DNA from 2 places in the uncultured Ligilactobacillus sp. genome. Region 1 is predicted to be linked to the other one. Evidence: riboswitches for the same ligand, from Rfam matches in the RefSeq annotation. Region 1 holds a riboswitch; the other holds the start of a gene.

Region 1 (4,277 bases):
GACTTGGGTATATGATCCTAAACTAGGTCGTGATATACAAGTCATTCTTCGCGGGATCGAGTTATAATTAGATATTTGAGGTGATGATTTGAACTCAGAGACATTTGCACAAAAAACGGCCAAGGGTTTGGTCTTAGTTGATTTTTATGCCGACTGGTGCGGGCCTTGTAAGCTACTTGAGCCGGTATTAGAGACTTTAGAGCAAGAATTTGGAGACCAGATCAAATTTGTCAAAGTCGATGTCCAACAAGCCCAAGATCTGGCTGTGGCTAATAATGTGATGAGCATTCCAACAATGTTATTATTCGTTGATGGAGTTGCAAAAGAAAAATTGACGGGTTATAAGCATTTGACGGATATGCGTCAATATTTGACCAGTAAGCTCGAACAATATAGTTAGATCAAAGAGGCTGCAAAAACTTGTGGCCTCTTTTGTGATAGAATAATAGTAATTACTTTTTACAATAGGTGTCTTAATAAAATGAAAATAGCGATTTTAACGGATAGCTCAGCTGTGATCGATGCTGATGCTGCCGCGAATTTAGATGTAAAAATATTAGCTCTACCGTTACTTTTGGGACAAAAGGTATATTATGAAGGGCAAGATCTCCATGATGGAGAACTTTTTGACCTAGTGAATGACTCTAAAGAAACACTAAATATTGCTTCAGTTTCGCGAAAAACGCTCGCCCAGCAGATGCAAATACTAGCTGATGCTGGCTATACTGACGTGATCTGTATTTATTTAGCCAATGGGATCAATGCTTTAGATGAGAATCTACGGGCATACGCTAAATCAGAAGTTAGGGCATTGAATGTGCACTTGTTTGATTCACATACGACAGGGCTAGCTCAGACAAAATTAGTGCGTCAGGCGGCCAAACTAGTCAAAGCAGGTGAAGATGTCACCCAGATCTTAGCTGAGTTAAGTGTGATGCGTGATAAGACGCAGACCATTGTGATCGATGATATTCGTAATTTACGTAAAACGGGTTATGTCTCAAATGGGACTCCGGCCGTTGGCAATGCTTTATTACACTTAAAGACGCTACTGGAATTCACAGATGATGGTAAATTAGCGGTCTTGGATACGAGTGTCCGAATGAAAAAGGCATATCATAAGGTGCTTGAACAGATCAATGGTAGTGGACAAGTAGTGACCGATCTCATGTTGATGTGTGATGAAGCATCAGCTGAAACGGCCAATAAGTGGTTACAAAAATTTCAAACTGATCTTCCAGATACAAAACTTGAGATCACACGGCTCAAACCTTCGATCAGAGCGCATGTGGGCGAAAAGAGCCTTTTAGTCAGTTGGATCTATGCTTAATGAATGAAACAATGCGGTCAGTGCCGTATGTATAATAAGGGCCCATCACGATGGATCGTATCGTGGTGGGCCTTTGTTGCATTGTGGTCTAGCTAGATATATATTTTGATAGTTTTTGCAAAAAAATCCCTGACACTGAGGGACTTAAAAGTTATTTACCAACGCTCCAGCCACCATCGATCTGCATGACTGAGCCGTGGATATAATCGGCGACTGGACTGGCTAAAAAGAGACTCAGTTCAGCCACTTCACTAGGCTCAGCCCAACGTTTAGCCGGAGTGTTTTGGGCGACTTCTTTTGCCATCGTAGCATCGCCTAAAAAATCGGCTTGATTCATCGGGGTCTTGATCGCTCCAGGGGCAATGCAGTTGGCCCGAATACCTTTGGCTGCGTAGTCAAAAGATAATTGCTTGGTATAGCCGATGATCGCATGTTTGCTGGCGGTGTAAGCTGCCCCGCCACCACCTGCGATCAAGCCAGCGATCGAAGCCATATTGATGATCACGCCATGTTTTTGAGCCAACATCATCGGTAAGAGCGCATTGGTCAATAAAAAGATGCTCTTTAGATTCGTGTCAAAGATGTTATCCCAAAGCTCTTCAGTCGTTTCTAGGCTAGGTGTATAAGCATCTAAGATCCCAGCCGTGTTGAGTAAGATATCGACACGGTCGGTGTGATCGAAAATAAATTCCACCAAGTGTGTGATAGCAATTTTTTCACGGATATCACAAGGATAAAAGAAAAAATTAGTGGGATAGGTCTGTTTGAGCTCAGTTAGAGCAATATTTTCAGCCAGATCTGTGCCAAAAAAAGTGCAACCTTGCGCTAAAAATGCTTTAGCTTGAGCAAGTCCGATCCCAGAAGCCACGCCAGTTCCAACGACAACTTGTCCAGTTAATTTAGGATAATGTGTCATTAGTCCACCAATTCCCAATCAGTCGCTAAAACATCACATGAAGTTGGCATAAATTGTGAAAGTGATGGTTCTTCTTTAGTTTTGATCATAAGATAATGGTTGATCTTTTCGCCGTTTAAAGTGTCATCTTTAACAACAAAGATATATTCTTCACTTGCCCCCCAACCAACAGTCCGGACGGCTTTTTTTCCAGCTTTTAAAGCGGGTAATACTTCTTCAAATGTCATCTAAAATACCTCGTTATTCTGTTAGATCGATCGCTTTGCTTAAGAAATAGACTAAAATTGCACCGAGAGTCATTGAAATAAATTCGCCGATCCCGACAGAAAGATAAGTTGCCCAAAATGGTAAGTCACTTACATAGTGTAATTCTAAGGCTACGCTCCAAGACATCAGTGAGCATATAATGACACAGATGGTCAACTTAAGTGGCACCAAACTGATCTTGCGTGTTGCCCAGTAGCTAAGAGTAGTCATCACTAAAGTCCCTAAAGTACCAAAGATCACATCGATGATCCCTAAGGGCGATTGGAGATTAGCGAGCGCACAGCCTAAAGTTACAGCCCAGATATAACGCTTGTTAAAAACGCTCAAATTATTGAACAATTCTGAAAAGCGCAGTTGGACAGCACCAAAGCTCAATGGGTTGATCAATGTAAAAGCGACATATAAAGCTGCGACCATCCCAGCCTTAGCTAGCTGGATAGTTCGAGTATGTGTTTTTGTCATAAAATGTCTCTCCTAGTTTTTTATTACGGTGGGATGTTTGCGAACCACCAATGATAGTATAGGTAGAATTTATGAAAAATGCAAACTTTGATATATAAAATTCCATGTCTTACTGCTATAATAAAGAAGTGTTTAAAAGTGTTTATTTTCATTAAAGGATTTTGATTTTCTGAAAGGGTGACAGAAATGGAGTACAGGCGGAAGAAAAGGGTATTAGCCAGTTATCGCAAAATGAATAAGCGAAAGCTTTGGCTAGCTTCTGGTATGACAATGATGGCGATCTCGACAGGGATGTATGCAACACAAAACGTTAAAGCCGATCAAGTGAGTGTAGAAGCACAAAATACACAGCAAGTAGCCACAGATAAGGATAGTAGTAACATATCAAATACGCAAAATGATCAGACTGCTGTACAACTAGAACAGAATGTATCTGAACGAAAAGATGTGCAAAAAGATAGTTCTGATACAAGTGATCAAGCACAAGTTGGATTAAATGATACAGCTCAGGCAGACACTGTCAATGATACTGATCAAGTACAGGATAAAGTTGAAAATTCGGCGGATAATTCAGTAGCTGATCCAAATACTACCCAAGAATTACAATTGAAAACTGATGAAAAGCAAGTAAATGAAAATGTGGCTGAAAATGCCCAAGAACAGCGACTTCAGGTCAATAAAGTTACAACTAAAATGCAAACACCGGATGCTATATACATAGGGGATAGTCAGTATACCCGTGGAGATGCTATTGACGTAGCATCATACCAATCTTGGTTAAATCAAGATGACTTCAATAAATTGAATCAACTGGGGATCAAAGCTGTTGTTGTTAAATTGACAGAAGGTCAAAGTTATGTGAATCCTGCAGCTACTAAGCAAATAAATTATGCTAAAAATGCGGGCTTAACAGTGTCTGTCTACCATTATGCGAGATTTAATGATGCTACCACGGGTTATGCTGAAGGCCAACATGTAGTAAATACGATGGAAAATCTAGGCTTAGGTCAAGATACATTGATCTTTGCGGATATGGAAGATAAGAGTACCTATAGTAACGATGTGAGTGGCAATCTAAATAGTTTTTGGAATGCTCTGTCGACAGCAGGATTTAATAATCATGCTGTTTATACAGGTGGAGGCTATCCCTACCATGAAGATGCGATCGCAACTGTTGGACGAGCGAAGACTTGGTGGTCACAATATCCTTTTGTACCAATCAATAATGGTTATTATGAAAATGAATGGCGGAACTTAGGATACGGTGCTTGGCAATTTTCATCAACTGCTTATTTGCCAGGG
Region 2 (4,277 bases), on a different contig from region 1:
ATGAGTGAATATCGAGTTTCACCAGCTGATCAAGAGGTGATCGATGTTGAAGGTAAGATCATCGTGCCGGGCTTTATCGATGTACATAGTCACGGTGGTTATAATTTTGATGCGATGGATGGTAATGCTAAAGAATTGAGTGAAATGGTCGATGATATGGTCTATGAAGGTGTCACGACTTATTTTCCAACGACAATGACTCAATCACCCGAAAATATTGCGCATGCGATGACAGCGATCAAAGAAGCCGCAGCTAAGAATCCAGTTATTCAAGGTATCCATTTGGAAGGGCCCTTTGTTTCGCCAGTCTTTAAGGGGGCACAACCAGAAGAATATATTCAAGCTCCAGATACGAAATTATTTGATCATTGGAACGAATTATCTGGTAACATGATCAAATTGGTGACCTATGCACCTGAGCATGAAACTTCGCCTGAATTTGAGCAATACTGTCTTGAACATGGGATCGTGCCTTCTGTTGGGCATAGTAATGCGACTCGCGAACAGATGAAGCATTCCCGTGCTAGCCACGTAACGCATTTGTATAATGCGCAACGCGAATTCAAACATCGTGAACCAGGTGTGACGGGTCACGCTTTGCTAGAAGATAATATCTATTGTGAATTGATCGCTGATGGTTTCCATGTGTGTCCTGATATGATCAAATTAGCGTATGAATTGAAGGGACCAGATAAGATCGAATTAGTAACTGATTCGATGCGAGCTAAGGGTATGCCCGAAGGAGTTTCTGAATTAGGTGGCCAAAAAGTTATCGTCAAAGATAAACAAGCTCGCCTTGAGAGTGGTAATTTAGCCGGAAGTGTTTTACAATATAAGGACGCTTTTGTAAATATCATGAAGTTTACCGGCTGTTCACTAGAAGACGCGATCAAGATGACTTCTTTAAATCAAGCTAAAGAATTTGGCTTAACACAAAAAGGTGTGTTAGCAGTGGGCAAAGACGCTGATTTTAACGTCTTTGATCATGATCTTGATCTAGTCGAAACATATAGCTTTGGACGCCGATTTAAAAAATAATCCCCAATATGGAAGGTGGTAGTCATGGGTTCACCCATTTACATTCAGATCCATAATAAAATCAAGCAAGAGATCGAAGCTAATCGTTGGGCGGTCGGTGATCGGATCCCCTCAGAACGTGATCTAGCGGTGCAGTTTGGTGTCAGTCGAATGACCTTGCGTCAAGCGATCCAGACTTTAGTCGAAGAAGGGATCTTAGAGCGCCAGATCGGGTCAGGTACTTATGTAGCACGCAAAAAGGTCCAAGAAAAAATGTCTGGGGTCACGAGTTTTACGGCGTTGACGGAAGCGCAAGGAAAGACACCTTCCAGTAAGACGGTCTCTTATTTGGTGACTGCCCCTTCGCTCAGTGAAAGTGAGCATTTAAAGTTAGAGCCTGGCCAAAAAGTATTGCGGATGGAGCGTATCAGATATGCCGATGAAGTTCCGATCTGTTTTGAAGTAGCGACTTTACCATATGATCTGATCAAAAATTACCAACGCAAACAGATCACCAATTCACTTTACGGTACGTTACAAGAAAATGGCCTGACGATCGGTCATGCGCAACAAACGGTCAGCTCGATGTTGGCTTCTGAAAAGATCGCTGAATATCTTGAGTTAAAACGTGGGTCAGCGATCTTGCGCCTACGTCAGATCACTAAATTAGGTGATGGTCGTCCCTTTGAATACGTTCGGACCCAATATGCTGGTGAGCGGTTTGAATTTTATTTAGAAAAATAAAAAAAGCGACGTCCAAGCCAAATAAGGCTTGGACGTCGCTTAATTTTAAGAAGTAAAAAGTTGGCGCTTTTTGAGCGCTGAAACGATCAGTAAGACCAAGTAAAAAGTCAAGAGTCGGTCTAAATAATCAGTTCCTAGCTGAACTAAAAAGATCGCTAAAGCTTTTTGTAGTCCCAAACCACTTAAGAGTTGGACCAACATACTAGAACCTGAACTAGTGATACCATTGAATAAGAAGTAAGTGATCACTGTACTCGTCAAGGTCCCAGGTAAAGAGATCAATCCAGCTGTACCTAAGATCTGCCAGTTTTTAGGCGAATGGAGATATTTGAAAAGCAGACCAACGATCGCCCCGATCAATAATTGGATCGGGGAATAATATAAAGAAAAAACATCGGTGGTCAATCCGACAAAAAGTGCTGTACTTGCTCCGACAAGCATCCCTAAAATAGGACCAAGCAAGGCGGCACAAAGCATTGTTCCTAAGGTATCAAGATAAAGCGGTAGATGTAAAAATAAAGCTAGGTCACTGCCAACGATATTTAAAGCGATCCCGAAAGCGCAGAGAGTCAAAGTTTTTGGTGTCATTTTTTCTAGCATTATTTTTCCTCCAGCTCAGTTATCTGTGGTAAGATCTGTGCTAGCATTTTAGGATCGAGACCACAAGTCCGCGCCAAAAAGAGTTGCATCGCTTTTAAGGCATCGACCTTTACCAAGACGTGACTATTAGGTGAACGATGCCAGAAATTTTTCTCATCAACGATGCTTTGCCCAAGTGCGATCCCTGAAGTAACGATTTGAGTATTGGCGTCAAAACCAACGCAAAGCTCAGGGAAGATCGTATAGAGGACAGCTAAAGGATCATTTATGACACAACCGATGACTTTTTCATATTGCCAATGAAAATCAAAATAAAAGCGCGTGAGCCTTTGAATGAATTCAGCTTCTTTAGGTGCATTTTGGTAGATCAACTCAAGCATGTTGGGTGTGAAAAGCATTTTGCGGGTAACATCAAGACCGATCATTTCGATCTTGATAGGTAAGTGCTCAAAACAATAAGCAGCAGCATCAGGATCACACCAATAATTATATTCAGCTACAGGAGAACAATTTCCAAAGCTCTTGAAATTTCCCCCCATCGACACGAAACGTGAGCAATTTTTCCAAGACTTCGGATCTTTTTGATGGGCTAAAGCGATATTGGTCAAAGGACCAAGTGCGATGAGTGTTACATTTTGTTCTCGTCTGAGCGTATCATTGATAAATTCACAAGCATTTGGGTGATAATTTTTATGTACTTCAGGTAGTTTACTTTGACCTAAACCATCATTTCCATGGGTATCTTGGGCACTGACATAGTTACGCTTTAAAGGCTTGTCTGCACCGCAATAGACTGGGATCGCTAATTGATGGCAATGAGCTAAAATTTTGAGTGCATTTTTAGCACCTAGATCTGAAGGGACATTACCGGCGACAGTGGTGATCCCGAGGACTTCAAGCTCAGGTGATGCAAGGGCTAGCATCAAAGCTAGACTATCATCGATACCAGGGTCACAGTCGATAATGACTTTTTTTCGAAGAGTTGCATTCATATTTCCTACCTCCTTATGAGATTCTTGGTTTTTTATCCTGGGAAGTTTACGAACCAGTCCAAGTTATCCTTGATTTTTATAAATGCACTTTCCATTATAGAAAAAAATAAGCCGTTAAACAACAGCTAACGACTTTAAAGATCAATGTTTAAAATATTTTTTGCGATAGATTAATAAGAGATATTTGGGTAAGGCAAGCATCCGAATGAAGCGACTCGGCTCTTTTAATAAGCGATAGGCCCATTCGAGGTGATGGTCGATCCACCATTTAGGTGCGCGCTTTGTTTGACCAGATAAAACATCAAAACTTCCACCAACGCCCATCCAGATAGCAGATGCAAGGTCTTGATATTTAGCGATAAAAAACTCTTGTTTGGGAAAACCTAAAGCGACAAAAACAAAGTCAGGCTCGGCTTTTTTGATCTGCTCAGCAACTTTGGCCTCATCTTTAAAGTAGCCATCACAACTTCCAGCGATCGTTATGGCAGGATAGTTTGTAGCTACTTTGGTCAAAACTTGTTGTAGGACAGCAGGTTTAGCCCCTAAGAAAAAGACTCGTTTGTGATGTTTATTGGCAAAAGAAAGCAAGGCGAGCAGTGTATCATAACCAGTCACACGCTCAGGTAGTGGATCACCTAAGATCTTAGCTCCTTTGATGATGCCGATCCCATCGGCCGTGATATAATCAGCACTTTTTAGCGTCTGAGCGTATTTTTGATCTTTTTTAGCAGCTAAGACGATCTCAGGGTTAGCTGTCACGACAAAACGCCTTGCCTTAGTTTGACTGTCGCGTTTTAGTTGGTCTAAAAATTGTGTTTGAGATGCTTTGATGAAATCAAGCCCTAAAACATTGACCGTATCAAAATTATTTTGCATGATATACCTCGTTTACTTTAAGGGTTTGCTATTATTATAGCAGTTGGA

What was found. Region 1 has a riboswitch for preQ1 ahead of Q9Q35_RS01160 (QueT transporter family protein). Riboswitches for the same ligand answer to the same signal wherever they lie in the genome.
Region 2: it holds a riboswitch for preQ1, as region 1 does, so the genes downstream of both, Q9Q35_RS08700 (nucleoside hydrolase) here and Q9Q35_RS01160 (QueT transporter family protein) in region 1, are expected to answer to the same signal.

The regions. Positions count from the first base shown of each region.
Region 1 is NZ_CAQLEL010000014.1:7,007-11,283, reverse strand. It holds gene Q9Q35_RS01185 (GNAT family N-acetyltransferase) at 1-67, shown strand, start outside; gene trxA (thioredoxin) at 89-400, shown strand; gene Q9Q35_RS01175 (DegV family protein) at 482-1,330, shown strand; gene Q9Q35_RS01170 (3-oxoacyl-ACP reductase) at 1,482-2,246, opposite strand; gene Q9Q35_RS01165 (DUF2829 domain-containing protein) at 2,246-2,473, opposite strand; gene Q9Q35_RS01160 (QueT transporter family protein) at 2,487-2,975, opposite strand; PreQ1 riboswitch class I at 2,982-3,029, opposite strand; gene Q9Q35_RS01155 (GH25 family lysozyme) at 3,162-4,277, shown strand, end outside.
Region 2 is NZ_CAQLEL010000119.1:40,610-44,886, reverse strand. It holds gene nagA (N-acetylglucosamine-6-phosphate deacetylase) at 1-1,038, shown strand, start outside; gene Q9Q35_RS08710 (GntR family transcriptional regulator) at 1,063-1,761, shown strand; gene Q9Q35_RS08705 (ECF transporter S component) at 1,807-2,361, opposite strand; gene Q9Q35_RS08700 (nucleoside hydrolase) at 2,361-3,353, opposite strand; PreQ1 riboswitch class I at 3,372-3,416, opposite strand; gene Q9Q35_RS08695 (WecB/TagA/CpsF family glycosyltransferase) at 3,495-4,229, opposite strand.